DNA from 2 places in the Pseudomonas sp. LS1212 genome. Region 1 is predicted to be linked to the other one. Evidence: predicted binding sites of a transcription regulator. Region 1 holds the regulator's gene; the other holds the start of a gene.
What was found. Region 1 encodes sigma-54, which starts transcription at its own class of promoters, with help from an activator protein. Its sites were predicted from a motif close to ANTGGCATNNANNTTGCTNT; they were not measured.
Positions count from the first base shown of each region.

Region 2: the regulator sigma-54 is predicted to act here: its motif matches at 6,262-6,281, upstream of glnK (P-II family nitrogen regulator).

Region 1 covers NZ_CP102951.1:4,795,525-4,810,358, reverse strand. The annotation lists gene rapZ (RNase adapter RapZ) at 1-341, opposite strand, end outside; gene ptsN (PTS IIA-like nitrogen regulatory protein PtsN) at 344-808, opposite strand; gene hpf (ribosome hibernation-promoting factor, HPF/YfiA family) at 821-1,129, opposite strand; gene NVV94_RS22390 (RNA polymerase factor sigma-54) at 1,220-2,713, opposite strand; gene lptB (LPS export ABC transporter ATP-binding protein) at 2,895-3,620, opposite strand; gene lptA (lipopolysaccharide transport periplasmic protein LptA) at 3,620-4,162, opposite strand; gene lptC (LPS export ABC transporter periplasmic protein LptC) at 4,149-4,721, opposite strand; gene NVV94_RS22370 (HAD family hydrolase) at 4,730-5,254, opposite strand; gene NVV94_RS22365 (KpsF/GutQ family sugar-phosphate isomerase) at 5,254-6,228, opposite strand; gene NVV94_RS22360 (ATP-binding cassette domain-containing protein) at 6,514-7,323, shown strand; gene mlaE (lipid asymmetry maintenance ABC transporter permease subunit MlaE) at 7,323-8,120, shown strand; gene mlaD (outer membrane lipid asymmetry maintenance protein MlaD) at 8,120-8,590, shown strand; gene NVV94_RS22345 (phospholipid-binding protein MlaC) at 8,602-9,249, shown strand; gene NVV94_RS22340 (lipid asymmetry maintenance protein MlaB) at 9,246-9,551, shown strand; gene NVV94_RS22335 (BolA family protein) at 9,669-9,908, shown strand; gene murA (UDP-N-acetylglucosamine 1-carboxyvinyltransferase) at 9,931-11,196, shown strand; gene hisG (ATP phosphoribosyltransferase) at 11,309-11,944, shown strand; gene hisD (histidinol dehydrogenase) at 12,069-13,394, shown strand; gene hisC (histidinol-phosphate transaminase) at 13,397-14,440, shown strand; gene algW (Do family serine endopeptidase AlgW) at 14,490-14,834, opposite strand, start outside.
Region 2 covers NZ_CP102951.1:140,138-154,971, forward strand. The annotation lists partial or broken gene NVV94_RS00670 (aromatic-ring-hydroxylating dioxygenase subunit beta) at 1-28, opposite strand, end outside; partial or broken gene NVV94_RS00675 (Rieske 2Fe-2S domain-containing protein) at 58-396, opposite strand; gene NVV94_RS00680 (CBS domain-containing protein) at 468-908, opposite strand; gene NVV94_RS00685 (FAD-binding oxidoreductase) at 1,215-2,501, shown strand; gene NVV94_RS00690 (mechanosensitive ion channel family protein) at 2,498-3,931, opposite strand; partial or broken gene NVV94_RS00695 (YifB family Mg chelatase-like AAA ATPase) at 4,018-5,509, opposite strand; gene NVV94_RS00700 (accessory factor UbiK family protein) at 5,807-6,067, opposite strand; gene glnK (P-II family nitrogen regulator) at 6,482-6,820, shown strand; gene NVV94_RS00710 (ammonium transporter) at 6,854-8,188, shown strand; gene NVV94_RS00715 (secondary thiamine-phosphate synthase enzyme YjbQ) at 8,400-8,825, shown strand; gene sutA (transcriptional regulator SutA) at 8,929-9,252, shown strand; gene NVV94_RS00725 (HAD family hydrolase) at 9,457-10,152, opposite strand; gene xerC (tyrosine recombinase XerC) at 10,149-11,048, opposite strand; gene NVV94_RS00735 (DUF484 family protein) at 11,051-11,788, opposite strand; gene dapF (diaminopimelate epimerase) at 11,802-12,632, opposite strand; gene lysA (diaminopimelate decarboxylase) at 12,637-13,884, opposite strand; gene lptM (LPS translocon maturation chaperone LptM) at 13,894-14,040, opposite strand; gene cyaY (iron donor protein CyaY) at 14,329-14,661, shown strand; gene NVV94_RS00760 (DUF1289 domain-containing protein) at 14,666-14,834, shown strand, end outside.

The DNA.
Region 1 (14,834 bases):
TTGGGGTTGCTCAGCGGATGACGTCGACGGGTCTCGGAGAAGCGCTTGAGCAGGGTTTCTTCATCGGCATCCAGGTACAGGACGTCGCACTGGATATGCCGGCTGCGCGCTTCTTCGAGCAACTGCGGGAAGCGCGACAGATGGCTGGGCAGGTTACGTGCGTCGATCGACACGGCCACCAGCGGTTGCAACAGCTCGGTATTGATCAGGGCGCTTTCTGCAAGCTCGGGTAGCAGTCCGGCAGGCAGGTTGTCAATGCAATAGAAGCCGCTGTCCTCCAGTACCGCGAGGGCAGTGCTTTTACCTGAGCCGGAACGACCGCTGACGATGATCAAACGCATGGTTATTGACCGCTCTGTACTTCCGTTACGACTTTATACAGCTCTTCGTTGCTCGCTGCCGAGCGCAGTCTGTCGCGTACTTCCTTTCGGTCGAGCATGCTGGCGATCTGGCGTAGCAGCTCCAGGTGCGCATCGGTGGCAGCTTCCGGGACCAGCAGGACGAACAGCAGGTCGACTGGTGCACCATCGATGGCGTCGAAATCTACCGGGGCGTCCAGGTGTAGCAGGGCGCTGATCGGTGAGGTACAGCCATGGAGTCGGCAGTGGGGAATGGCGATGCCATTGCCAAAGCCGGTAGAGCCCAGTTTTTCACGGGCGATCAGGCTCTCGTAGACATCTTGCATCTCCAGATCCGGGACTTCCCGGTGGATCAAGTTGGCAATTTGTTCGAGTACGCGTTTTTTACTGCCGCCCGGCACGTTCACGAGTGAACGGCCGGGGGTCAGGATGTTTTCAAGTCGAATCATGGGTGGGGGGTATCAGCGAGCAGTCGCACCTTGCAAAAGGCTCTGCTGTTTTTCCTTGTGTTTTTTTAGTTGGCGGTCGAGCTTGTCGGTGAGCAGGTCGATTGCTGCATACATGTCGTCATGTTCCGCATTGGCGACGACTTCACCGCCGGGAATGCGCAGGGTGGCCTCGATTTTCTGTTTCAGCTTCTCGACCTCCATGATGACCTGCACATTGGTGATCTTGTCGAAATGGCGCTCCAATCGGTCGAGTTTTTCGCCGATGTAATCGCGCAAGGGATCGGTCACAACCAGTTGATGTCCACTGATGTTGACTTGCATACCGCTTCTCCTTATTGCCATTGCATAAAGAGGCAGGCCTGTTGCCTGCCACTGGAACGCTGTGGCGCATCTCAGGGACCTGCCAGTCGACTACATCAATCGCTTGCGTTCGCTCGACGGTGCGATGCCGAGTGACTCGCGGTATTTGGCGACGGTTCGACGGGCTACCTGGATGCCTTGTGCCTCCAGTAAACCAGCGATCTTGCTGTCACTCAATGGCTTTTTCTGATTTTCCGCAGCAACCAGTTTTTTGATGATCGCCCGGATGGCCGTGGACGAGCATTCGCCGCCTTCGGAGGTGCTGACGTGGCTTGAGAAAAAGTATTTCAGCTCGTAGATGCCACGCGGGGTATGCATGTATTTCTGCGTGGTAACACGGGAAATGGTCGACTCGTGCATGCCCACGGCCTCCGCGATGTCATGCAGCACCAGCGGCTTCATGGCCTCGTCGCCATAGTCGAGGAAGCCCCGCTGATGCTCGACGATTTGCGTGGCCACTTTCATCAGGGTCTCATTGCGGCTCTGCAGGCTCTTGATAAACCAGCGGGCTTCCTGCAGCTGGTTGCGCATGAAGGTGTTGTCGGCACTGGTGTCGGCGCGGCGCACGAAACCTGCGTATTGCGGATTGACCCGCAGGCGCGGTACCGATTCTTGATTGAGCTCGACCAGCCAGCGCTCGTTGTCCTTGCGCACGATCACGTCCGGTACGACGTATTCGGGTTCGGTGGACTCGATTTGCGAGCCTGGGCGCGGGTTCAGGCTCTGGACCAGTTCGATGACCTGGCGCAGCTCGTCTTCCTTGAGCTTCATGCGGCGCATCAGCTGGCTGTAGTCGCGGCTACCGAGCAAATCGATGTAGTCGGTGACCAGGCGCTGGGCTTCGGCCAGCCAAGGCGTCTTGGGATGCATCTGGCGCAGTTGCAGCAGCAGGCATTCACCCAGGTTGCGGGCGCCGATTCCGGCCGGCTCGAATTGCTGGATGCGGTGAAGGACGGCTTCGATCTCGTCGAGCTCGACGTCCAGTTCCGGGTCGAAGGCCTCGCAGATCTCTTCGAGAGTCTCGTCCAGGTAGCCCTGATTGTTGATGCAGTCGATCAGGGTCACGGCGATGAGCCGATCGGTGTCGGACATCGGTGCCAGGTTCAATTGCCAGAGCAGGTGGCTTTGCAGGCTCTCGCCAGCGGAGGTGCGGGTGGTGAAGTCCCACTCGTCGTCATCGTTGCTGGGCAGGCTGCTGGCGCTGGTCTGGTAAATGTCTTCCCAGGCGGTGTCGACCGGCAGTTCGTTGGGAATGCGTTCGTTCCATTCGCCCTCCTCAAGGTTGTCTACCGTTGGGGTGGACTCCTGGTAGCTGGGCTCCTGGATTTCGGGGGTAGTCTTCTGCTCGACGTTGTCGGCCAGCGGATCGCTGTTGTCGAAGTCGTCGCCTTCTTCCTGGCGCTCGAGCATGGGATTGGACTCCAGGGCTTCCTGGATTTCCTGTTGGAGGTCCAGGGTCGACAACTGAAGCAGACGGATGGCCTGTTGCAACTGCGGTGTCATCGTCAGTTGCTGGCCCATTCTTAAGACGAGCGATGGTTTCATGGCAGGGGCTTAACACCTTATTCGCCGGCGCACATGCGCCATCCACTACAGGGCACCGAAGCGCCAAACATAAGCAAATTATATGCCTGAAACTGAAGTGTTTGCCTAGAGCGCTGTAACAATTAAGGCAGTAAATATGCCAATTGCCAGCGCTCGGGCGATTCGCCTAACACCTCGGTGCTTACAGGCGGAACTCGTGGCCGAGGTAAACCTCTTTCACCAGCTCATTGGCCAGGATGGTCTCTGCGTCGCCTTCGGCAATCAGTTGGCCATCGTTGACGATGTAAGCGGTTTCGCAGATATCCAGCGTCTCGCGGACGTTGTGGTCGGTGATCAGGACACCGATACCCTTGGCCTTGAGGTGATGGATGATCTGCTTGATATCGCCAACCGAAATCGGGTCGACACCGGCGAACGGTTCATCGAGAAGAATGAATTTCGGCGCGGTGGCCAGGGCGCGGGCGATCTCGACGCGGCGACGCTCACCGCCGGACAGGCTCATGCCGAGGTTGTCGCGGATGTGGCTGATGTGGAACTCCTGCAGCAGGCTTTCCAGCTCCTTGCGACGACCGGCGCCGTCGAGCTCCTTGCGGGTCTCGAGGATGGCCATGATGTTGTCGGCCACCGACAGCTTGCGGAAGATCGAGGCTTCCTGGGGCAGATAGCCTATGCCGGCGCGGGCGCGGCCGTGCATCGGTTGATGGCTGACATCCAGGTCGTCGATCAGGACGCGGCCCTGATCGGCCAGGACCAGGCCTACGATCATGTAGAAGCAGGTGGTCTTGCCGGCACCGTTGGGGCCGAGCAGGCCGACGATCTGCCCGCTGTCGATGGACAGGCTGACGTCGCGCACGACTTGTCGGCTTTTGTAGCTTTTGGCCAAATGCTGAGCTTTCAGAGTCGCCATTACTGGGCCTTCTGCTCGTCGGTTTTCTTTTTCGGCTGGATCACCATGTCGATCCGCGGGCGCGGAGTGGTGACATTGGCGCCAGTGGCGCGACCGGCATTGGCAACCTGCTTGACGGTGTCGTAGACGATTTTTTCGCCTTCGGTGGTGTTGCCTTCGTTAATGACCTTGGCCTTGTCGATCAGCACGATGCGATCCAGCGCGGCGTGATATTGAATCGTCACGGCGTAGGCCTGGACGATCTGCTTGTCGACGGCAGGCTTTTGCTCGTAGTAGGCAAGGTTGCCGACAGCGGTGAAGACGTCGACGTCGCCGGCTGCCGAGCGGGTGATGGTCACCTTGTTGCCAGTGATCTTCATCGAGCCCTGGGTGATGATGACGTTGCCTGTGTAGGTGGCGATACCTTGCTTGTCATCGAGCTGAGCGTCGTCAGACTGGATGTGAATGGGCTGATCGCGGTCAGTCGGCAGGGCCCAGGCGCTCACGCTTCCCAGTGCTGCGCTCAAGCCGAGCAAAAAAGGGAGGGTTTTAACGAGCCTCATACTGTCCTCTTACGTTGGACAACAGGTTGATCCTGCTATCTTTCAAATACGCTTTCATGCCTACGCCCGTGGACACCCCGCCACCGCCCTCGATTCTAACGGCTTGCTGGGTCTGAGCAAATTGCTTCTGCGGGAATACGGTCATGCGTGAACTGGTGACAATGGTCGCGCGGTTCTTCTGATCGGTACGCGCAACACGCACCGAATCGATCAATTCGACTTCGGAGCCGTCCGGGTTGACTTCGCCGCGCTCGCTCTGCACGTGCCAGGGGAACTCCGTGCCGCGATACATCTGCAGGTCTGGCTTGGTCAGCAGGGTGATCTCGCTGGCCTTCATGTGTTCGACCTTGTCGGCAGTCATTTCGTACTGCAGCTTGCCATCGGGCAGGAACTGAACGCTGTGGGCGTTGATGGCGTAGTAGTCGATGGCGCTTTCGTCGACGCTGGCCGTTGGCCGGTCGAGAAAGCTCTCCGGGCTGATGTTCCAGTAGCCGACGGCCGCCAGCAGCGCGGCGATCACGCTGAACAGGGCAATGTTACGGATCTTTTTACTGAACATGTATCGCTCTACAAATAATTGGCGTTGGCCGCGGCGAGGTTGCCCTGGGCTTGCAGGATGAGCTCGCAGAACTCTCTGGCAGCGCCTTCACCGCCGCGTGCCAGGGTGACGCCATGGGCGTGCTCGCGCACGAATCCGGCAGCATTGGCTACCGCCATGCCCAGGCCTACACGGCGGATTACCGGCAGATCGGGCAGGTCGTCGCCCAGATAGGCGACTTGCTCATAGCTTAGGTTGAGTTGGCCGAGAAGTTCGTCCAATACCACCAATTTATCTTCGCGGCCCTGGTAGAGGTGCGGGATGCCCAGGTTTTTTGCGCGCCGTTCGACCACCGGGGTCTTGCGGCCGCTGATGATCGCAGTGGTCACGCCACTGGCCATCAACATCTTGATCCCTTGACCGTCAAGGGTATTGAAGGTCTTGAATTCGCTGCCATCTTCAAGGAAATACAGGCGGCCGTCGGTGAGGACACCGTCGACGTCGAAGACGGCCAGCTTGATGTTTTTGCCACGCTGCAACAGTTCGTTACTCATTACATGACTCCCGCGCGCAACAGATCGTGCATGTTCAGGGCGCCCACCGGGCGGTCTTGCTTGTCGACCACCACCAGTGCGCTGATCTTGTGGTCTTCCATGATTTTCAGGGCTTCGGCGGCCAGCATGTCGGCGCGGGCGGTCTTGCCGTGGGGGGTCATGACATCTTCGATCAGTGCAGTGCGTACATCGATGCTGCGATCCAGGGTGCGACGCAGGTCGCCGTCGGTGAAGATCCCGGCCAGGCGGCCATCGGCTTCGACGATCACCGTCATGCCCAGCCCTTTGCGGGTCATTTCCATCAGCGCTTCCTTGAGCAGGGTACCGCGGTGTACCTGGGGCAGTTCGTCACCGGCGTGCATGACGTTTTCCACTTTCAGCAGCAGGCGACGGCCAAGTGCGCCGCCGGGGTGGGAAAAGGCAAAGTCTTCGGCAGTGAAACCGCGCGCTTCGAGCAGGGCAATGGCCAGGGCGTCGCCGAGCACCAGGGCTGCCGTGGTCGAAGAAGTGGGCGCCAGATTCAGTGGGCAGGCTTCCTGGGCGACGCGCGCGTCAAGGTTGACTTCGGCGGCCTTGGCCAGTGCCGAATCAGGGTTGCCGGTCATGCTGATGAGCTTGATGCCAAGGCGCTTGATCAGCGGCAGCAGAGTAACGATTTCCGAGGTCGAACCGGAGTTGGACAGGGCCAGGATGACGTCATCGCGGGTGATCATGCCCATGTCGCCATGGCTGGCTTCAGCTGGATGCACGAAGAAAGCGGTGGTGCCGGTGCTGGCCAGGGTTGCGGCAATCTTGTTGCCGATATGCCCGGACTTGCCCATGCCGACCACTACGACGCGGCCCTTGCTGGCTAGAATCATCTCGCAGGCGCGTACGAAATCGGCGTCGACGTGGGCCAGCAAACCTTCTACCGCCTCGAGTTCGAGGCGGATGGTGCGCTGTGCGGATTGGATCAGGTCGCTGGATTGGCTCATGTCGGAAATCGGATTGCCTGATGAAAAGGCGGGGATTATAGCCGTATTGAAGAAAAGCCTCACGCGCGATCGTCGCGCAGGTGCAACCCGAAGGGTCGGGCGCACCACAGGAACTCATCTATGACACGCCCTGAACCTGTCCGGGCCCTGAACAAACATGGCTTTGGCCTTGGGGCGCCAGTATTTGCGGTGGTATAGTTCGCCGCCAGTTCGGCCCATCCAGAACGCGTGTCTCCACGAAGGAGGCGGGCGTCAGAGTGAAAGGCTGCATCGCAAGGAGTTTAGATGAGCGCCGATAACGCCTACGCGGTCGAGTTGAAGGGTGTGACCTTCAAGCGCGGTACGCGCAGCATCTTCAATAATGTCGATATACAGATTCCACGCGGCAAGGTTACCGGCATCATGGGGCCTTCCGGGTGCGGCAAGACCACATTGCTGCGCCTGATGGGCGCACAATTGCGGCCCAGCAGCGGCGAAGTCTGGGTGGCCGGGCAAAACCTGCCGAAACTGTCACGCAGCGACCTGTTCGACGCGCGCAAGCAGATGGGCGTGCTTTTCCAGAGCGGCGCGCTGTTCACCGACCTGGACGTCTTCGAGAACGTCGCATTCCCGCTACGGGTGCATACCCAGTTGCCAGAGGAAATTATCCGCGACATCGTCCTCATGAAGCTGCAGGCCGTGGGGCTGCGCGGTGCCATCGAGCTGATGCCCGACGAGTTGTCCGGCGGCATGAAACGGCGGGTAGCCCTGGCACGCGCCATTGCGCTGGATCCGCAGATCCTGATGTATGACGAACCCTTTGTCGGCCAGGACCCCATCGCCATGGGCGTGCTGGTGCGCCTGATCCGGCTGCTCAACGATGCGTTGGGTATTACCAGTATCGTGGTTTCCCACGATCTGGCCGAAACCGCCAGCATTGCCGACTACATCTATGTGGTCGGCGATGGCCAGGTATTGGGGCAGGGCACGCCACAGGAGCTGATGGGCTCCGACAACCCGCGCATTCGTCAATTCATGAAAGGTGATCCGGACGGTCCGGTGCCGTTCCACTTTCCAGCGCCGGATTACCGCGCCGATCTTCTGGGGAAGCGCTGATGCGCAGAAAATCATTACTGGAACGTATTCGTCGATTCGGTCGTTCAGCCATCGATGTGGTGGCAATGCTGGGCCGTTCCAGCCTGTTCCTTGTACATGCCCTGGTCGGGCGTGGGGGGATCGGCGGCGGCTTTCAGTTGCTGGTCAAGCAGCTGTATTCTGTTGGGGTGATGTCACTGGCCATCATCATTGTCTCCGGTGTTTTCATCGGCATGGTTTTGTCGTTGCAAGGGTTCAACATCCTCACCAAATACGGCTCCGAGCAGGCTGTCGGGCAAATGATCGCATTGACCCTGCTGCGGGAACTGGGGCCGGTCGTGACCGCGCTGCTGTTCGCCGGTCGGGCGGGCTCCGCGCTGACGGCCGAGATCGGCAACATGAAATCCACCGAGCAACTGTCCAGCCTGGAAATGATCGGTGTCGATCCGCTCAAGTACATCGTTGCCCCGCGTCTCTGGGCGGGCTTCATTTCCCTGCCGTTGCTGGCGATGATCTTCAGCGTGGTCGGTATCTGGGGCGGGTCCTGGGTGGCCATCGACTGGCTGGGGGTCTATGAAGGCTCGTTCTGGTCCAACATGCAGAACAGCGTTTTGTTCGTCGACGATGTACTCAATGGCGTGGTCAAGAGCCTGGTATTTGCTTTTGTCGTCACGTGGATTGCCGTTTTCCAAGGGTACGACTGTGAGCCCACTTCAGAAGGGATCAGTCGTGCTACCACCAAGACCGTGGTATATGCCTCATTGGCAGTGCTGGGTCTGGACTTTATTCTGACCGCCTTGATGTTTGGAGATTTCTGATGCAAAACCGCACCCTGGAAATCGGTGTCGGCCTGTTCCTTCTGGCCGGGATACTGGCGTTGCTCCTGCTGGCCCTGCGCGTCAGCGGCCTGTCTGCCAGCCCCGGCAGCAGCGATACATATAAACTTTATGCATATTTCGACAATATCGCCGGTTTGACGGTCAGAGCTAAAGTGACCATGGCGGGTGTAACGATCGGCAAGGTCACGGCAATCGATCTGGATCGCGACACATTCACCGGTCGGGTGACCCTGCAACTGGAAAACCGCGTGGATAACCTCCCGATGGATTCCACTGCTTCGATCCTGACCGCTGGGCTGTTGGGCGAGAAATACATCGGTATCAGCGTGGGAGGTGAAGAGGCCCTGCTCAAGGATGGTGGAACCATTCATGACACCCAGTCGTCGCTGGTACTGGAGGACCTGATCGGTAAATTCCTGCTCAATACCGTTAGCAAAGAAGCTAAATGAGGAGTTTTTTCATGATGTCTATTCTGCGACGTGGCCTGTTGGTTCTCCTGGCGAGCTTGCCAATGCTGGCCAATGCGGTCGCCGCGCCTTCGGCGCACGATCTGGTCCAGGACACCACGAATCGGTTGCTGGCCGATCTGGCAGCCAACAAGGAAAAATACAAGCAAAGCCCGGGTGACTTTTACAATGCATTGAACGGCATTGTCGGCCCGGCCATCGATGCCGATGGTATTTCACGCAGCATCATGACCGTGAAGTACTCGCGCAAGGCCACTCCCGAGCAAATGACGCGCTTCCAGGAAAACTTCAAGCGCAGCCTGATGCAGTTCTATGGCAATGCCTTGCTCGAATATAACAACCAGGGCATCACCGTCGGCCCGGCCAAGGACGAAAGCGGCACCCGCACCAGCGTCGACATGCAGGTCAAGGGCAGCAGCGGTTCCATCTACCCCGTCTCCTACACCCTTGAAAAGATCAACGGTGAATGGAAAGTGCGCAACGTGATCATCAACGGCATCAACATCGGCAAGCTGTTCCGTGATCAGTTCGCCGACGCCATGCAGCGCAATGGCAACGACCTGGACAAGACCATCGATGGCTGGGCCGGTGAAGTGGCCAAGGCCAAGGAAGTCGTCAAGAAAGAGGAAACCACGCAATGACCGACGCTGCCGTCAGCCTCGGTGCTGCGGGTGAGCTGAACCTGTCCGGTGTGCTCGACTTTCGTTCCGGCCCGGCCCTGCGCAAGGAGGGTCAGGCCCTGATCAAGGGCTGGAGCGGCCCGAGCCTGGTGGTCGACTGCTCGGCGGTAGGGCGCTCCAGCAGTGTCGGTCTGTCGCTGCTGCTGGCGTTCATGCGTGATGCCAAGGCCGCCGGCAAGTCGTTGAAAATCAGGGCGTTGACCGACGACATGCGAGAAATCGCCGAGGTCTACGGGCTTGTCGAGCTGCTCGAAGCAGACTGAATACTGAAAGTAACGGAGGCCCCTCCGTCAGAGTCCTCACATCCGGGGTTCGCAGGCGAGGGGCTTTTTTTGTATGATGGCCGACCCGCGCGCGTAGGGCGCCGATTGAGGTTAAGCATGCAGGCCGTAGAAGTTAAGAGCTTCCTTGAAGGAAAGTTGCCCGGAACTCAGGTAGAAGTTGAGGGCGAAGGCTGCAACTTCCAGCTCAATGTGATTAGTGACGAACTGGTGGCTTTGAGCCCGGTCAAGCGTCAGCAGAGCATTTATGCCCATTTGAACCCGTGGATTGCCAATGGCAGCATCCATGCGGTCACCATGAAATTTTTCAGCAGCGCGGCCTGGGCCGAGCGCACCTGAGCCCCTAGGCGTCGAGATTCTTATGGACAAACTGATTATTACTGGCGGTGTTCGTCTTGATGGCGAAATCCGCATTTCCGGGGCGAAGAACTCTGCCCTGCCGATTCTCGCTGCAACCTTGCTGGCCGATGGCCCGGTAACGGTCGCCAACCTGCCGCACCTGCACGACATCACCACCATGATCGAGCTGTTCGGGCGCATGGGCATCGAGCCTGTGATCGACGAAAAGCTGTCGGTGGAAATCGACCCTCGTACCATCAAGACCCTGGTCGCGCCGTACGAGCTGGTCAAGACCATGCGCGCCTCGATCCTGGTGCTGGGCCCGATGGTTGCCCGTTTCGGTCAGGCCGAAGTGGCCCTGCCTGGCGGTTGCGCCATCGGTTCGCGCCCTGTTGACCTGCACATTCGCGGTCTCGAGGCCATGGGCGCCACGATCGACGTCGAAGGCGGCTACATCAAGGCCAAGGCGCCGGAAGGTGGTTTGCGCGGTGCTCACTTCTTCTTCGATACCGTCAGTGTGACCGGTACCGAGAACATCATGATGGCGGCAGCGCTGGCCAATGGCCGCAGCGTGCTGCAGAACGCCGCGCGTGAGCCTGAAGTAGTCGACCTGGCCAACTTCATCAACGCCATGGGTGGCAAGGTCCAGGGCGCCGGTACCGATACCATCACCATCGATGGCGTCGAGCGCCTGCACTCGGCCACTTACAAAGTGATGCCGGACCGTATCGAAACCGGTACCTACCTGGTCGCTGCTGCTGCCACGGGCGGCCGTGTAAAGGTCAAGGACACTGATCCGACCATCCTTGAAGCTGTACTGGAAAAGCTCAAGGAAGCCGGTGCCGAGATCACCACCGGTGAAGACTGGATCGAGCTGAACATGCATGGCAAGCGTCCAAAGGCCGTGAACCTGCGTACCGCACCGTATCCGGCGTTCCCGACCGACATGCAGGCACAGTTCATCTCGCTCAATGCCATCGCTGAAGGCACGGGCGCTGTGATCGAGACCATCTTTGAAAACCGCTTCATGCACGTGTATGAAATGCACCGCATGGGCGCGCATATCCAGGTCGAAGGCAACACCGCGATCGTCACCGGTACCCTGAAGCTCAAGGGCGCGCCAGTGATGGCGACCGACCTGCGCGCTTCGGCCAGCCTGGTGATTTCCGCTCTGGTCGCCGAAGGCGACACGCTGATCGATCGCATTTACCACATAGACCGTGGTTATGAGTGCATCGAAGAAAAACTGCAGATGCTGGGCGCCAAGATTCGCCGCGTGCCGGGCTAGTTTTTCCGTGGTGGGCGCAGGGACGCGCCTCGACTTGCTGGACTGAATTGATCGCCTTGAGCCTGCTGCATGGGCTCGATGAGCAGTATCCTGATAAGGACCGACGTTTCCCATGTTGACCATCGCGCTGTCCAAGGGCCGCATCCTCGACGATACCCTTCCGCTGCTGGCGGAAGCGGGCATCGTGCCGACCGAGAATCCGGATAAAAGCCGCAAGCTGATCATCCCCACGACTCAGGCCGACGTGCGCCTGCTCATCGTGCGTGCGACCGACGTACCGACCTATGTCGAGCATGGTGCTGCCGACCTGGGCGTCGCCGGTAAAGACGTGCTGATGGAGTACGGCGGCCAGGGCCTGTATGAGCCGCTGGACCTGCGGATTGCCAAGTGCAAGCTGATGACAGCCGGCGCGATCGGTGTTCCCGAGCCCAAGGGCCGCTTGCGGGTAGCGACCAAGTTCGTCAACGTCGCCAAGCGCTACTATGCCGAGCAAGGTCGTCAAGTCGATATCATCAAGCTGTACGGCTCGATGGAGCTGGCACCGCTGATCGGCCTGGCCGACAAGATCATCGACGTGGTCGATACCGGTAATACCCTGCGTGCCAACGGCCTGGAACCCCAGGAAATGATCGCCACGATCAGCTCCCGCCTGGTGGTCAACAAGGCTTCGATGAAAATGCAGCACGCCCGTATCCAGGCGTTGATCGACACCCTGCGCAAGGCAGTGGAGTCGCGACACCCCGACTGACCCATTCGCGCGGCCTTGAGTCGCGCCCGTCTATCCGTGTCATAGCCAAATTTTTCAGGTGCCCACGCGGATGGACTGTTAGCTTAGGGCGCCTGAGCACTAGCCAACTACTGAGGCCCTCGCTATGACCACGTCCACCGCAATTCGCCGACTCAACGCTGCTGACCCGGATTTCGCTCATCATCTGGATCATCTGCTGAGCTGGGAAAGTGTGTCCGACGACTCGGTCAACCAGCGGGTGCTCGACATCATCAAGGCGGTACGCGAGCGTGGCGATGCGGCGCTGGTGGAATTCACCCAGCGTTTCGACGGGTTGGAAGTCGCCTCCATGGCCGACCTGATCCTGCCGCGCGAGCGTCTGGAGCTGGCACTCACCAGAATCACCCCAGCCCAGCGCGAGGCCCTGGAAAAGGCCGCGGCGCGTGTGCGCAGCTATCACGAAAAACAGAAACAGGACTCCTGGAGCTACACCGAGGCCGACGGCACGGTGCTGGGCCAGAAAGTCACGCCTTTGGACCGCGCCGGCCTGTATGTGCCTGGCGGCAAGGCATCCTATCCATCCTCGGTGCTGATGAACGCCATCCCGGCCAAGGTTGCGGGTGTGGCCGAAGTGGTCATGGTGGTGCCGACCCCGCGTGGCGAAATCAACGAGCTGGTGTTGGCTGCCGCCTGCATCGCCGGTGTCGATCGGGTCTTCACCATCGGTGGCGCCCAGGCTGTTGCCGCGCTGGCCTATGGCACTGAAAGCGTGCCGCAGGTGGACAAGGTGGTCGGCCCGGGCAACATCTACGTAGCCACTGCCAAGCGCCATGTGTTCGGTCAGGTCGGTATCGACATGATTGCCGGGCCTTCCGAAATCCTTGTGGTCTGCGATGGCCTGACGGATCCGGACTGGATCGCCATGGACCTGTTTTCCCAGGCCGAACACGATGAAGACGCCCAGGCCATCCTGGTCAGCCCCGATGCCGCCTTCCTCGACAAGGTCGCGGCGAGCATCGCCAAATTGCTGCCGACCATGGACCGCGCCGAGATCATCAACACCTCGATCAATGGCCGTGGCGCCCTGATTCAGGTGCGCGACATGCAGCAAGCGATGGATGTGGCCAACCGGATTGCACCCGAGCACCTGGAACTGTCGGTTGCCGACCCGCAAGCCTGGCTGCCGCAGATCCGCCACGCCGGTGCAATCTTCATGGGGCGCCACACATCCGAAGCACTGGGCGACTACTGTGCAGGTCCCAACCACGTGTTGCCGACCTCCGGCACCGCACGCTTTTCTTCGCCACTGGGGGTCTATGACTTCCAGAAGCGTTCGTCGATCATTTTCTGCTCCGAGCAGGGTGCATCCGAACTGGGCAAGACCGCGTCGGTGCTGGCGCGTGGCGAATCGCTGAGTGCCCACGCCTGCAGTGCCGAATACCGAATCATCGCCGACGAGAAGGGGGAGTAAGCATGAGCAAGTTCTGGAGCCCCTTCGTCAAGGACCTGGTGCCTTACGTGCCGGGCGAGCAGCCGAAAATGGCCAAGTTGGTCAAGCTCAACACCAATGAAAACCCCTATGGTCCTTCGCCCAAGGCGTTGGAGGCCATGCGTGTCGAGCTGAGCGACAACCTGCGTCTATACCCGGACCCCAACAGCGATCGCCTCAAGCAGGCGGTAGCCGATTACTACGGGGTTAAAACCAGCCAGGTGTTCGTCGGCAACGGTTCCGACGAAGTGCTGGCCCACGCCTTCCACGGCTTGTTCCAGCACGGCAAACCGCTGCTGTTCCCGGATATCAGCTACAGCTTCTATCCGGTCTACTGCGGTCTGTACGGCATTCCCTTCGAGGTCGTGCCGCTCGACGAGCAGTTCCAGATTCGTGTCGAGGATTACGCTCGCGCCAATGGCGGGATCATTTTCCCCAACCCGAACGCGCCGACCGGTTGCCTGCTGGCGCTGGACGCCATCGAGCAGATTCTCAAGGCCAGCCCCGATACGGTAGTGGTGGTCGATGAGGCTTACATCGATTTCGGCGGGCAGACGGCGATCAGCCTGGTGGATCGTTATCCGAACCTGCTGGTGACCCAGACACTATCCAAGTCGCGTTCACTGGCCGGCCTGCGGGTTGGCCTGGCCGTCGGCCACCCGGACCTGATCGAGGCGCTGGAGCGGATCAAGAACAGCTTCAACTCCTACCCGATCGACCGGGTGGCGAATGTGGGGGCAGCGGTGGCCTTCGAAGACCGCGCTTACTTCGAACAGACCTGCAAGGCGGTCATCGACAGCCGTGAACATCTGGTTGCGGAGCTCACCCAGCGTGGGTTCGAAGTGCTGCCTTCGGCTGCCAACTTCATCTTCGCCCGGCATCCACAACACGACGCTGCGGCGCTGGCGGCACGCTTGAGAGAGCAGGGTGTGATCGTTCGGCACTTCAAGCAGGAGCGGATTGCCCAGTTCCTGCGTATCTCCATCGGTACGCCGGAGCAGAACCAGGCGCTGTTGGATGCACTGTAAGGGCCGAACGACCCTTCATTAAATCAAGCCCGCAGATGCGGGCTTTGTTTTATTCCTGAGCCGTTGTCGGCGCTGGCGGCGGGCGCAGGCCGACCTCGGCAGTCAGCTTGAGCTCCTTGCCATTGCGCATGACCTCGATCACGACCTTGTCGTTGGGCTTGGTCCGTGCGACCTGATTCATCGAGCGGCGCCCATCGCCGGCAGGCTCGCCGTTGATGCTGAGAATCACATCGCCCAATTGCAGGCCGGCCTTCTGCGCCGGGCCGTCGCGAAAGATCCCCGCCACAACGATGCCCGGACGATTCTGCAGGCCAAAGGATTCGGCCAGCTCCTGTGACAACGGCTGGACTTCGAGCCCCAACCAGCCGCGTATGACCTGGCCGTGCTCGATGAT
Region 2 (14,834 bases), 1.0 Mb from region 1:
GCAAGTGGAATTCGCTGTTCTCGTCGAACAGGTCGTTGAAGAAGTCCTCGAACTGGCGTAGGTCGATTTGCCCGGCAGCACTTCCAGCTCGCCGGTTGGCGACTGGGCGACCACCATGTCGAAGAACACTTTGGTGTCGCCGAGGAACGCTTCCAGGCTGTCGCTGCCATTGATGTCCAGACTGATGAAGACGAAGCCCTTGTAGCTTTCGATGCGTGCTTTCTTCAGGCCACGGGTGGCCTTGTCGAAACCTTCCGGATACTCGCCCGGTGCCTTGACCTTCACCAGGCGGCCGTCGCTCCTGTAGCACCAGGCATGGAAGGGGCAGGTGAAGGTGGACTGGTTGCCCTTGCCCACGCGGGTCAGGGTGGTGCCGCGGTGCTGGCAGGCGTTGATATCCCGGCAGAACAACTCGTTCTGATGCCGTTTGCTCCAGGCCGTTGCATTGATCACTCCAGGCGGCAGCCTTATTCGCCGCGAATGTATTTCTCAAGCTGCTGGATCAGGCTGGCTTGTTCGGCAATCGCCTCTTTGACCAGGTCACCAATGGACAGCAGGCCCACCAGTTGGCCGTTTTCCACGACCGGCAAATGGCGCAAATGGCTATCGGTCATGATGGCCATGCAGGCCTCGACGGTTTGATGAGTGCCCACCGTGATCACTGGGGCACTCATGATGGCGCTGACGGGCGTTTTGGCCGAGGAGCGGCCCTCGAGGATCATCTTGCGCGCATAGTCGCGCTCGCTGACCACGCCGACCACCTGGCCGTGGTCGACTACCGGTAGCGCGCCGACGTTCTTGTTGGCCATTTCTTGAAGCGCTTCGAGCACCATCTGGCTCGAGGCGATGGTGTGGACTTGCTGGTGTTTCTCCGCCTTGAGCTTAAGCAGTTCGGCAACGGTCTTCATGCGGGGCCTCTCCAGTAAGGTGCATGGGGCGTCTATACAGAATCGTAGAGAGCGGCCTGCAGGGCAAGGATGAAAGCGGCATGCACACTATAGAAAAACGTCATTGCCGTGTTTTTTCGCACAAAAACTGGGTATAAGTCTGCGCGAGGTGGTTCGGTGGTTTGATTTGTGGAGGCCCGTCAGGGCCTCATCGCTGGCAAGCCACACACAAGGGAACGCAGGAGCTCGCATTTCACTGTGGAAACTGGCTTGCCAGCGATGCAGGCGCACCGTCGAAGCAGGCAGAAACACGGAGCCATTGGGGTCATGACAGAACTGCGTCAAGAATGTCTGTGGGAACATGTGACACCACAAGCGCCAACAGCCGTTGCGCTGGCCAGTGATGTCACGGCGGATGTATGCATCATCGGTGGCGGCATCACCGGCTTGTCCGCCGCTATTCACCTGCTCGAGCAAGGCAAGCGGGTCATCCTGCTCGAAGCCTGGCAACTGGGCCACGGCGGTTCGGGGCGCAACGTCGGGCTGGTCAATGCCGGTACCTGGATTCGCCCCGACGACGTCGAGGCTACCCTTGGCCAGCAGCAGGGCAGCCGTCTGAACAAAGTGCTGGGCGAGGCACCCGCCGAAGTCTTCGCCATGATCAAGCGACACGGCATCGACTGCCAGGCCCGTAACGAAGGCACGCTGCACATGGCGCACAATGCCACGGGCGTCGCCGACCTGCAGGCGCGCCATGAGCAGTGGACCCGACGCGGTGCCGATGTCCAGCTGCTGACCGGTGCCCTCTGCCAGGAATTCTGCGGCACCGACAAAGTCTCCGTTGCGCTGCTCGACCGCCGCGCCGGCACGATCAACCCAATGGGCTACACCCTGGGGCTTGCGGCAGCGGTCACGCGACTGGGCGGCCAGATCTATCAACATTCCTCAGTGCAGGGGCTGGAGCGGCAGGATAGCGGCTGGCGCGTGAAAACCGCCAAGGGCTCGGTCAGCGCCGACAAGGTGGTGATCTCCACGGGGGCCTATACCGAAGGCGACTGGACCGACCTGCAGAAGCATTTCTTCCGAGGTTACTACTACCAGGTCGCGTCAGTGCCCTTGAGTGGGGCCGCAGCGGACAGCGTGCTCAAGCATGGCCAAGGGTCCTGGGATACCCGCACTGTATTGAGCAGCATCCGTCGCGACGATCAGGGCCGCTTGTTGCTGGGCAGCCTGGGACGAGTCGACAACAAGCCGGCCTGGTTCATTCGCAGTTGGGCCGACCGTATCCAGGGCCATTACTTTCCACAGTTGGGCAAAGTCGACTGGGAAATGCACTGGACCGGCTGCATCGACTTCACCCCCGATCACCTGATGCGCTTGTTCGAGCCAGCGCCGGGCATCGTTGCGGTGACCGGTTACAACGGTCGTGGCAACACTACCGGTACGGTCATCGGCAAAGCCTTTGCGCAATACCTGATCGAAGACAACCGCGATCAATTGCCAATTCCATTTTCGCCCATGAAACCGGTGGCGGCAGCGGCACTGCGGGCCGGCCTCTACGAGACGGGATTCTCCCTGTACCACGCCGGGCAATGTCTGCGCGTGGTGCTCTAGACCTTCTTGTGCAGCCAGTTCAGAAAGCCGCCTTTTTTGATGGCGACCGGCTTTTGCAATAACAGGGACTGGCTGGCCTGTTGGCGGAAGCGCTGCAGTTTGCTCAGCGCCGCTTTCACTTCCGTGCGCTGTTCCAGGCAGTTGCGCACGGCACTCTTCTCGATGCGATAGAGGGTGCAGGTGGTCAGGCTGCGGAACTCTGCCCGGGTGCTTTCGCCTTCGATGATGCCTTCTTCCCCGAGAATTTCTCCGGGCCCCATGCGGCCGGCCTCGATCAGCGCATTGCCATCGGCTATGGATGCCGAGACGACTCCTGTACCGATTACCAGAAGATAGTCCGACACTTCACCGACCTTCAGGATGACCTGGTCGGCTGGATACTCAACCGGCGTCATGCTTTGGCTGAGCATGTCCTTTTCTTCGCGGGTCAAGGAGCGGAACACCCGCACCTCTTCCAGCAGGCTTCGCTGGCGTGTCCAGGGCTCCTGGGAGGCATCGCCGTTCCAGACCACGCCCGAGGCTTCGAGGTGGCGGTGGGCGAGATCGAACAGCAGGTTGCGCACTTCGGTCTTCTTGTCCATTGATGCGACGAAGCCGCTGGCCTCGTATTCCATGGACTCCAGCCCCGAACTCTTCACTGTTGCCCTGGGCTTTGGAAACGACAACAGGGCGCTGCTGCCTTGCAGGGTTTTCTCCAGCGCATCGAGTACTCGCCGTGGCCGCACCCTGGCCGGTACCACCACGCTGATCGAAACACCGTGGACATCATTCGGGCGGCTGTAGTTGAGAATCTTGGCTTTGGCCGCAACCGAGTTGGGAATCACCGCCATGCTGCCCTGCCCGGTCAGCAGGTGAGTCGCGCGCCAATCGATATCGACCACTTTGCCCTCCGTGCCGTCGATAGAGATCCAGTCATCGACCTGGTAAGGCTTGGTGGTATTGAGCACGATCCCGGAAAACACATCGCTCAACGTGCTTTGCAAGGCCAGGCCGACAATGATCGCCATGGCCCCCGAGGTCGCCAGCAGGCCCTTGACCGGCAACTGCATGACATAGGCCGCCGCAGCCACGATCGCGATCAGGAAAATCACTGCCCCCATCACATCCTGCAGCAACCGCCCGGTATGACCGGTGCGCGGGATCAGCATCATCGCCAGTACCACCGTGAGCGTACGCGCGCCGAACAGCCACCAAAAAATCTCCAGCACCGTGGCGACCAGGTTGTGCGAAACATCCTCGGGCCAGGGTGCCGGTTGCAGCGGACTCATCCCTGCGCTGATCAGCACCCAGCTGAACAACAGAAAGACGCTGAGCTTGGCAGAAATACGCCATGACTTGTGCTCGGCCGGGATCACCCGCCAAACCAGCAGGTCGAGCACCAGCAAGGTGGCACCGATCACCAAGGGGTGATTCTGGATAAATGTGAGCATGCCGTCCTCTGGTCTGGATCTGACGCCGAAGGTGCTCAGAATCCCCGCAAATGTAGTTCGTTACAAGGTGGGGTGCATTTGGGCTTTCACTGACTCGACGGCCGATACTGCAGCGCCTCCGCCACATGGCCTCGACCAATCGTTTCGGCCTGTTCCAGGTCCGCCAGTGTGCGCGCGACTTTCAGCAAGCGATGCGCCGCACGCAAGGACAGGGTCAGCCGCTCGCAGGCGGTTTCCAGCCATTTCTCATCCTCGGTGGATAACTGACAGTGCTGGCGCAGGCCGGGCAGGTCGAGGAAGGCGTTGGCGCAACCCTGGCGCTTGAGTTGCAGCTCGCGGGCCTCGGCGACGCGTGCGGCGGCATTGGCGCTGTTATCTGCGCTGGGTTCAGTGGGATTCAAGGCGGTGGCTTCACGGGCGACGGTCAGGTGCAGATCGATGCGATCGAGCAAGGGGCCCGAGAGTTTGTTGCGATAGCGCTGGACCTGGTCGCTGCTGCAACGACAGCGGCCGCTGGGCTCGCCCAGATAGCCACAGGGGCAGGGATTCATTGCCGCAACCAGTTGGAAGCGGGCAGGGAAGCGGACCTTGTCGCGGGCACGGGCGATGACGATTTCGCCGGACTCCAGCGGTTCGCGCAGGACCTCGAGGACTTTGCGGTCGAACTCCGAGCTCATCCAGAAAAAGCACACCGTGATGGGCCAGGGTGATTTCGCCCGGCTGCGGGCGACTGCCGCCGCCAACCAGCGCTGCGCCGGAAGCGGAGTGGTGTGGATGACGGAACGGGCGCTGCGGCCAGCTGCTCAGCGGCACATGGCTGGCGACCGACTGGATGGCGGCGACCTCAAGGGCTTCACGCTCGCCCAGCGGTGGCAACAGGCCGGGCAGGCGGCTTGCGAGCAGGGTCTTGCCGGTGCCGGGCGGGCCGCTGAAGAGCAGGTTGTGCGCTCCTGCCGCGGCGATCAGCAAGGCGCGTTTAGCAGCAAGCTGCCCCTGGACTTCACTCAGATCGGGGTAGGGTTTGCTGATCAGCAACAGACCATTGGCCTTGTACGGGCTGATCGGGTTCTGGCCGTTGAAGTGGGCGACCAGCTCCAGCAGATGTTCTATCGCATAGACAGTAAGGCCCGATGCCAGGCAGGCTTCTTCGGCATTTTCACGCGGTACCACAAGCGCGCGCCCGGCATCCCGGGCGGCGAGGGCGGCAGGCAGGACGCCCTGCACCGGGCGCAAGCCGCCGGACAGCGCCAGTTCGCCCAGACACTCGACGTTGTGCAATGCCGTGGGCGGCATCTGCCCGCTTGCCGCGAGGATGCCAAGGGCGATGGCCAGGTCGAAGCGCCCGCCGTCCTTGGGCAGGTCGGCGGGGGCGAGGTTCAGGGTGATGCGCCGGGCGGGAAAGTCGAGCCGGGAGTTGAGGATCGCGCTACGCACCCGGTCCTTGCTTTCCTTCACGGTGGCTTCGGGCAAGCCAACCAGCGTCAGCGCCGGCAGGCCGTTGGCCAGATGGGCTTCGACCGTGACGGCCGGGGCCACCACGCCGACCTGGGCGCGGCTGTGGACGATGGCGAGGGACATGATTGCTCCATGATGAGGTGAACGCCGCATCCAGCGGCCTTGCAAGAATAGTGGAGCGAGATGGGCGGCGAGATTGAAACGCTCGCCTTTTGTGCGTCATGGTGTTGCCTGTGTTGCTCGATCTGACCGGGTCATGTTGCGCTCGAGCATCAGGGTTTCGAAGACCACCATCAGGTTGATGTCGGCCTTGCGCAGTTCATTGCGATTCATCGGCAGCTGCCCCACGCCATCAGTGGCTCAATGGGGGCAGTGTAGGGAGGCGTGCAAGGCGCCGCCAGGGGTTGGTGCGGCGCTGGCTTACTCGGCGGGTGGCGTCAGCCGTGCTTCGAGCTCGGCGACTTTCGCTTCCAGGCTTTCCAGGCGGGCACGGGTGCGGGCCAGGACGACCATCTGGCTGTCGAATTCTTCCCGGCTGACCAGGTCCAGTTTACTGAAACCGCTTTGCAGCAGGGCTTTGAACTGGCTCTCCAGTTCAGCGCGAGGCTGTGCGGTATCGCCACTGAACAAACGGGAGGCGTGGTCGCTCAGGGCGTCGAGAAAGGCTTTGGGCGCGAGCATGGTCAAGTTTCCAGAATCAGATGGGCGCCAGTGTACCACGCGGTGTCTATAGTCTTGGGGAGCCTGCTGCATTGCACGCTTTTCGCGCATCAGGACGAGCGGTAGCGCACCGTTGTTGTGCGCAATTGGACGACTTGCCTGCAAAGTCCTCCGCAAGAAACAGCCAAGTCACTGTAATCACAGGATTTGTTGGTTATGGCAAGGTTTCTGCTTACACGCTGATGACCCCTGCACTGATGTAGTCATCGTGACGAATCCAGTGCGCAACGCAGGGGAAGTGTTTCGACAGGAGCAGTGATTGGCGTCGGTCGCGGGGATGCAAGACCGACGATGCGTTACAAAGCCAGACACTGCGCTTAGACTTGAGCTGGGTTTGTTTCCTGGGGCAAGTCCACCAATTCGGGAGAGAGTTTCATGAAGCTAGTCACTGCCATCATCAAGCCGTTCAAGTTGGACGACGTGCGCGAGTCACTGTCCGAAATCGGCGTGCAGGGCATTACCGTTACCGAAGTCAAAGGCTTCGGTCGCCAGAAGGGCCATACCGAGCTGTACCGTGGCGCAGAGTACGTAGTCGATTTCCTGCCCAAGGTGAAGATCGACGTCGCTATCGACGACAAGGATCTTGATCGGGTCATCGAGGCGATCACCAAGGCGGCCAACACCGGCAAGATCGGTGACGGCAAGATTTTCGTGGTCAATCTGGAACAGGCTATTCGCATCCGTACCGGCGAAACCGATACCGACGCAATCTAAGCCGCCAAACCCAACGCCCCAGGAGATAACAATATGACTCTGCGTCGCTTCGCAGGGCTAGGAGCCCTTTTGTCCCTAATAATGCCTGGCCTGGCCATGGCAGAAGAGGCGGCAGCCCCTGTGCTCAACTCCGGCGACACCGCCTGGATGTTGACTTCGACAGCCCTGGTGCTGTTCATGACCATTCCCGGCCTTGCCTTGTTCTACGGCGGCATGGTGCGTTCCAAGAACGTTCTGTCGGTGATGATGCAGTGCTTCGCAATTACCGGTTTGATCAGCGTGCTGTGGGTCATCTACGGCTACAGCATGGCGTTCGATACCACTGGCATGGAACAGGGTGTCGTCAATTTCAATTCTTTCGTCGGCGGTTTCTCGAAAGCCTTCCTCAGCGGTGTGACGCCTGCCAGCCTGACCTCGGCAACCGCACTGTTCCCGGAAGCGGTGTTCATCACCTTCCAGATGACCTTCGCGATCATCACCCCGGCCCTGATCGTGGGTGCCTTCGCCGAGCGGATGAAGTTCTCCGCGATGCTGATATTCATGGGTATCTGGTTCACCCTGGTCTACGCGCCGATTGCACACATGGTCTGGAGCGGCAACGGCGGCCTGATGTGGGACTGGGGCGTTCTCGACTTCGCTGGCGGTACTGTGGTGCACATCAACGCCGGTGTGGCCGGCCTGGTTGCCTGCCTGGTACTGGGCAAGCGCAAAGGCTTCCCGACCACCCCGATGGCACCTCATAACCTGGGTTACACCCTGATGGGTGCGGCCATGCTCTGGATCGGCTGGTTCGGCTTCAACGCCGGCTCGGCAGCTGCCGCCAACGGCACGGCCGGCATGGCCATGCTGGTCACCCAGATAGCAACAGCTGCAGCTGCACTGGGCTGGATGTTCGCCGAGTGGGTAACCCACGGCAAGCCAAGCGCACTGGGTATCGCTTCCGGTGTGGTGGCGGGTCTGGTTGCGGTAACCCCGGCAGCAGGCACCGTAGGCCCGATGGGCGCCCTGGTGATCGGCCTGGCGGCCGGTGTGATCTGCTACTTCTGCGCCACCAGCCTCAAGCGCAAGATGGGCTACGATGACTCGCTGGACGCCTTCGGCGTACACGGTATCGGCGGTATCGTCGGCGCAATCCTCACCGGTGTGTTCGCAGCCCCTGCACTGGGTGGCTTCGGCACTGTCGAGGACATCGGCGCTCAAGTCTGGATTCAAGTCAAAGGCGTCGGTTTCACCGTCATCTACACGGCCATCGTGACCTTCATCATCCTCAAGGTGCTGGATGTGGTCATGGGCCTGCGGATCAACGAAGAGGAAGAAGCCGTCGGCCTCGACCTGGCGCAGCACAACGAGCGTGGTTACAACCTGTAATCGCGGCGAAAAAAATGCCCGGCTTGCCGGGCATTTTTTTGTCTGGAGTTTGTCATTTGCATTATACGCAAACGGTTTCTACGAGCCGATTCAAGGCGTGTCGATACAGTCGGCAAATGTGGGTCGAACACTTACAGCCCGCAGAGAAATATAGCCTCTTTGCTTTTTCCCAGAGCGCGCTAGAATGCGCGCCGAAGCTGTGGAGAACGGTATGTGGCAGCAGACCCTGATTACCTTGCGGGCACGACCCCGGGGCTTTCATCTGGTGACTGACGAGATACTCGCCGGTTTGCCGCAATTGAGCGAATGTCGAGCCGGCTTGCTGCATTTGTGGCTGCAACATACCTCTGCGTCGTTGACCATCAACGAGAACGCCGACCCGGCGGTTCGTCGTGACTTCGAACGATTTTTCAACCGGTTGGTCCCACAAGGATCAGAGGGTTACGAACATAACGACGAAGGTGCTGACGACCTGCCTGCACACTTCAAGGCCAGTTTGCTAGGCTGTCAATTGAGCTTGCCGATCATGGCCGGGCGATTGGCGTTGGGCAGCTGGCAGGGTGTTTATTTGGGCGAGCATCGCGATCATGGCGGTGCTCGCAAGCTCCTCGCCACGCTGCACGGCGAGGGCGCTTAAGCCGCTGGTTACCAGTGGATGTTGAATTTTTCCTGGCAGGCCTTCGACAGTGGGTGAAGCTGGGCTATAACTAATCTGCTTTTCGCAAGTCATGAGGTAGAACATGAGCGACGATGATCTGGAAAATGATGACCTCGAAGTAGGTGACGATGACGAAGCCGAAGAAGGTCTTGAAGCGGCCGTTGAAGATGTCGCGGAAGACGATGGTGGTGATGCACCTGTCCCTACTGCCAAGGGCAAGGCCAAAGCTGCGGTCTCGGTCGATGAGCTGCCCAGCGTAGAAGCCAAGAACAAAGAGCGCGATGCGCTGGCCCGGGCGATGGAAGAATTCCTCGCGCGCGGAGGCAAAGTGCAGGAAGTCGAGCCGAATGTGGTGGCCGATCCACCCAAGAAGCCTGACAACAAGTACGGCAGCCGCCCTATTTGACTGTCCGCATGCCATGAAAAAGCCCGCCGTCGCTGCGGGCTTTTTCATGGGCGCTTCGCGGTGTCGGGTAGTGTCGACTTGTAGCCGCTGCGACGCTCACGTGCGAAGCAGGCGCGGGATCTCAATATCGCCGGGGAGCCCCTGCGGGACTCCAGCTGGTGCGCCACTGCGACAGCCTAACGGCAGCGGCTACAACAGATTGCATCACGCCCAGCGGGAGAGGAGCTCGGGCAACTGCCTCAGGCTCTGAATCTCCGCATCCGGCGCGCGGTTGGCCTCCCAGGGCTTGCCCTGGGGGTTGAACCAGATCGCCCGCATGCCCGCCTGTTGGGCGCCGGCGATGTCGTCACCGGGGTGGTCGCCGATATGCACCGCAGTGCTGGCATCCGCCTGGCCGCGGCTGAGGGCTTCGCGGAAGAGTTCAGGAGCGGGTTTGCCAACACCCAGGTCTTCGGCGCAGAGCGTGAACTTGAAATAGTCAGCCAGGCCCAGGCGCCGGACATCGGCGTTGCCATTGGTGAGCACGCCGAGGGTGTAGTGCTGGCAGAGTATTTCCAGTGTCGGCTGGACCTCGGGAAAGACCTCGATCTGATGGCGGGCGTGGAGGAACACCTCGAAGCCCATGTCGGCCAGTGTCTGTGCCTGGGAAGGATCGTACCCGGCATCTTCCAGGGCATGGAACAGCACCCGGCGGCGCAGAGCACTGATCCGGTGCTTGAGGCCCGGGTCGGCCTGTACCAGTCGCTCACGGATTGCATACAGATGCTCGACCGGTACCGGCCCGAGATTCGGGGCGTGCTCGGCCAGCCAGTCGCGCAGAATGGCTTCGGCGCTGACAATCACCGGTGCGGTGTCCCACAGGGTGTCATCGAGGTCGAAGGTGATCAGCTTAATGGTCATGAATCAGTGCCCTTACTGCGTTTGGCTCGAGGATGAGCACTATCGTATACCGTTGCCAGGTGCTGGAAGTCCAGATGGGTATAGATCTGGGTGGTGGCGATGTCGGCATGGCCGAGCATTTCCTGGACCGCACGCAGATCCTGGGACGACTCCAGCAAATGGCTGGCAAACGAGTGCCGCAACATGTGCGGATGCAGGTTTTGCCCCAGCTCGCGCTCGCCCGCGGCGCGTACCCGCAACTGGATCGCACGCGGGCCCAGGCGACGGCCTTGCTGGCTGACAAATACAGCGTCGTCCTGCGGGTTGCTCATGGCACGCAGTGGCAGCCAGAGCTGCAAGGCTTCGCGGGCCTTGCGGCCGATGGGCAGCACACGTGTCTTGCTGCCTTTGCCGTGTACCTGAACCAGCCCGTCGGCCAGATCCAATTGTTCGAGGTTAAGCCCGGTCAGCTCACTCAAGCGCAACCCGGATGAATAGAACAGTTCGAGGATGGCCTGGTCGCGATGGGCCAGAAAGTCGTCTTCGACAGCACCATCGAGCAATTGCAGCGCTCGGTCGGTGTCGAGGGTTTTGGGCAGGCGCCGCTCGCCCTTGGGCGGGCTCAGGCCATTGGCCGGGTCGTGACTGCAGAGCCCTTCGCGGTTTAGATAGCGGTAGAAGCCGCGTACGGCTGACAGCAGGCGGGCCAGGCTGCGCGAGGATTGGCCCTGCTGATGCAGGCGCGCAACCAGGCGGCGCAGATGCTGGATTTCCAGGGCGTCCCAGCTGCTCACCTGCTCCTTGGCGCAGAAGGCGAGCACTTTGTTCAGATCGCGCCGATACGCTTCCAGGGTGTGGGCCGACACTTGACGCTCGCTGCGCAGGTGCGCGCAGAAAGCCTCCAGGTGCGCCTCCATGGTTAGCGAGCCGGGCGCAAGGTGCTGGTGAAGCGTGGCACGATACGCCCGAGGACCTCGGCGATGTAAGTGAGGAACAAGGTACCGACCGAACTCTTGTAGTGCTGCGGATCACGGCTGCCGATCGCCAGCACGCCATGCAGGCCTTGATGGGTCAGCGCCACCACGGCGCTTGAGCCGACCTGCTTGCGTTGTTCTTCGCCAAAGAGGAAATCCAGCTCATGATCGCGCAGGGTGCCGCTGACGGTCTTGCCGCCCGAGAGCAGCCCGCCGATTGCTTGCTGGGCTTCGCTGCTGTTGACCCAGCGCCCGACCGGAGTGGCGGTCTCGCTGAACAGGATCAGGCTGACAAAGGGCACCTGGAATTCCTGGCGCAAGCTGTCTTCCACTGCGATCACGACTTCTTCCAGGCTGGTGGCGTCGAGCAGGTCGAGGATCAGGCGGCGGGTCTTCTCGAACAGGCGATCGTTGTCCCGCGCCACGTCCATCAACTGCGAGAGCCGATGGCGCATTTCGATATTGCGTTCGCGCAGCAGTTTCAGCTGGCGCTCCACCAGCGAGACGGTGTCGCCGCGCTGGTGAGGGATGCGCAATTCCGGCAGCAGGTCGTCGTGCTCGACGAAAAACGAAGGATGGGCGCGCAAATACTCAGCGACGGCATCGGCCTCCAGTACTGGCGTCAAGCTTTCAGAGGGTTGCTCGCTGGGCTTATCGGCTGGGGCTTGAGGCTGATCGGTCATTGGTTTTGCTCACTCATAGACGAACCTGTCCTTCATAGACCCGCACGGCGGGGCCTGTCATAAGCACCGGCTGGCCGGGGCCCGCCCATTCGATGGACAGGCGTCCGCCAGGCAGGTCGATCAGTAGCGGTGAATCCATCCAGCCCTGGCTGATGGCGGCCACGGCTGCGCCGCAAGCGCCGGTGCCGCAGGCCTGGGTTTCCCCGGTGCCACGTTCCCAGACGCGCAGTTGCGCACGCTGACGGTCGATCACATGAAGGAAGCCGACGTTGACCCGCTGCGGGAAGCGCGGATGGTTTTCGATCTTCGGCCCCAGCTCATGCACCGGCGCGTTGTTGATGTCATCAACACGCAGCACGGCATGCGGATTTCCCATCGACACGGCCGCCAGCTCTACCGCCTGGCCGTCGACATCCAGCCAATAACTCGGGGCCTGGGCGTCGGCCTGGAACGGAATCTCTGCCGGAATCAGGCGCGGTGGCCCCATGTCGACGCTGATCTGGCCGTCGCTGCGAACTTCGAGCTCGATAATGCCGCTTTTGGTCTCGACCCGGATGCGCTTTTTCGCCGTCAGGCGCTTGTCCAGCACGAAGCGGGCGAAGCAGCGGGCACCATTGCCGCACTGTTCGACCTCCGAGCCATCGGCGTTGAAAATCCGATAGCGGAAATCGACATCCGGGTTGCTCGGTGCTTCGACAATCAGCAGTTGATCGAAACCGACGCCGGTGTGTCGGTCACCCCATTGCTTGGCATGCTTGGGCAGAATGTGTGCATGCTGGCTGACCAGGTCCAGGACCATGAAGTCATTGCCCAGCCCATGCATCTTGGTAAAACGCAGCAGCATGGGGTCACTCCGGCAGCAGGCTTTCGCCAGCAAACAGCTCGGCCACGGTTTCACGACGGCGCACTTCGAATACCTGTTCGGCATCGACCAGCACTTCGGCGCAACGGCCACGCGTGTTGTAGTTGGAGCTCATCACAAAGCCATAGGCGCCGGCCGAATGCACGGTCAACAGATCGCCTTCGGCCAGGGCCAGTTGACGGTCCTTGGCCAGGAAGTCGCCGGTTTCGCAGATCGGGCCGACCACGTCATAAGCGCGAGGCTCTGCATCGCGGGGTTGCACGGCCTTGACGTCCATCCAGGCCTGATACAGTGCCGGACGAATCAAATCGTTCATGGCCGCATCGACGATGGCGAAATCCTTGTGCTCGGTATGTTTGAGGTACTCGACGCGAGTCAGCAGCACGCCGGCGTTGGCCACGATGTAACGACCCGGCTCGAAGACCAGTGCCAGGTCGCGATCGCCCACGCGCTCGCGCACGGCTTTGATGTAGTCGGCAACCAGCGGCGGCTCTTCATCGCGATAACGCACGCCGACACCGCCACCCAGGTCCAGATGGCGCAGATGAATGCCACAATCACCCAGGCGATCGATCAAGCCCAGCAGGCGATCGAGTGCGTCCAGGAAGGGTTCGAGGGTGGTCAGCTGCGAGCCGATGTGGCAATCGACACCGACCACTTCCAGGTTCGGCAGCTGCGCGGCACGAACGTACACGTCCTCGGCATCGGCGATGGCGATACCGAACTTGTTTTCCTTGAGGCCGGTGGAGATGTACGGGTGCGTGCCCGCGTCCACGTCCGGGTTGACCCGCAGCGAGATCGGCGCGCGAACGCCCAGCTCGGCGGCCACGACCTGCAGGCGCTCGAGTTCATCGGTGGACTCGACGTTGAAGCAATGCACGCCGACTTCCAGGGCGCGGCGCATGTCTTCGCGGGTCTTGCCGACGCCAGAGAAAACGATCCGGTCGGCACGGCCGCCAGCTGCCAGAACACGCTCCAGTTCGCCGCCGGAAACGATGTCGAAGCCAGCGCCCAGGCGTGCCAGGACGTTCAGCACGCCCAGGTTGGAGTTGGCCTTGACGGCAAAGCAGACCAGGCTGGAAACGCCTTCCAGGGCATCGGCGTAGGCGCGATACTGGGTTTCGATATGCGCGCGCGAATAGACATAGGTCGGGGTGCCGAAGCGCTCGGCGATGGTCGACAAAGCGACACCTTCCGCGAACAGTTCTCCGTCGCGGTAGTTAAAAGCGTCCATGGTGTTCCCTTAGTAAGACTTGTGCGATTGCGACTTGGCTTGTTCTTCAGGAGTTTTGCTGTCATCGGGCAGGTACAGCGGACCCTTTTGACCACAGGCAGAAACAAGGCAGGCGACCGCGAGGAGCGCAGCAAGGGAGGAGATCAGGCGCTTCATGGCGAAATCCTTTGAATATGCAGTAATTGCGCCGAGTATACCCAGCCCCCGGCGGATTGCCTATGCGGCCTGCTGGCCGTCCGGCGGGGCCTCGAGCGCTTCGCGCCTGGTCGATCTTCTGTGGGAGCTGGCCGGGCGGCGCTCCGCGTGCCAGCGATGAGACCATGACAGGCAACATCGATTTTCCTGTCATGACTCGGCCTATGGTCGGTATCCTTTGCATTCGTCACGGCACACTCGTATCGTGCGGCGCTGCAGCGTGAACAGACACTTTTCGAGGTTCTTGCAATGAGTTTGACCGAAGCCCGTTTTCACGACCTGGTCGATGCCACCCAGCAGACGCTGGAGGATGTTTTCGAAGAGAGCGAACTGGATATCGATCTGGAAAGTTCGGCCGGTGTGCTCACCGTCAAGTTCGAGAACGGCAGCCAGGTGATTTTCAGTCGTCAGGAACCTCTGCGCCAGTTATGGCTGGCTGCGCGTTCCGGTGGCTTCCATTTCGATTACGACGAAGAGAGCGAGCGCTGGATGTGCGACAAGAGCGAAGAGCAGCTCGGTGAAATGCTGGAGCGCATCGTTCTTGAGCAGGCCGACATCAAGCTTGAGTTCGAGGGGCTCTGAAGTCGTGACCAAAACCGCTTCAGACCGTCCCGCCAAGCCGCTGTACAGCAATGTCAGCCCGGCCGTGCCTTCACCTTGCGTGAGCTTGTGTCGCCTGGACGAGCAGAAGGTCTGCCGCGGTTGTTTCCGTCACGTCGAAGACATCCGTCAGTGGCGCTCGGCAGACGACGAGC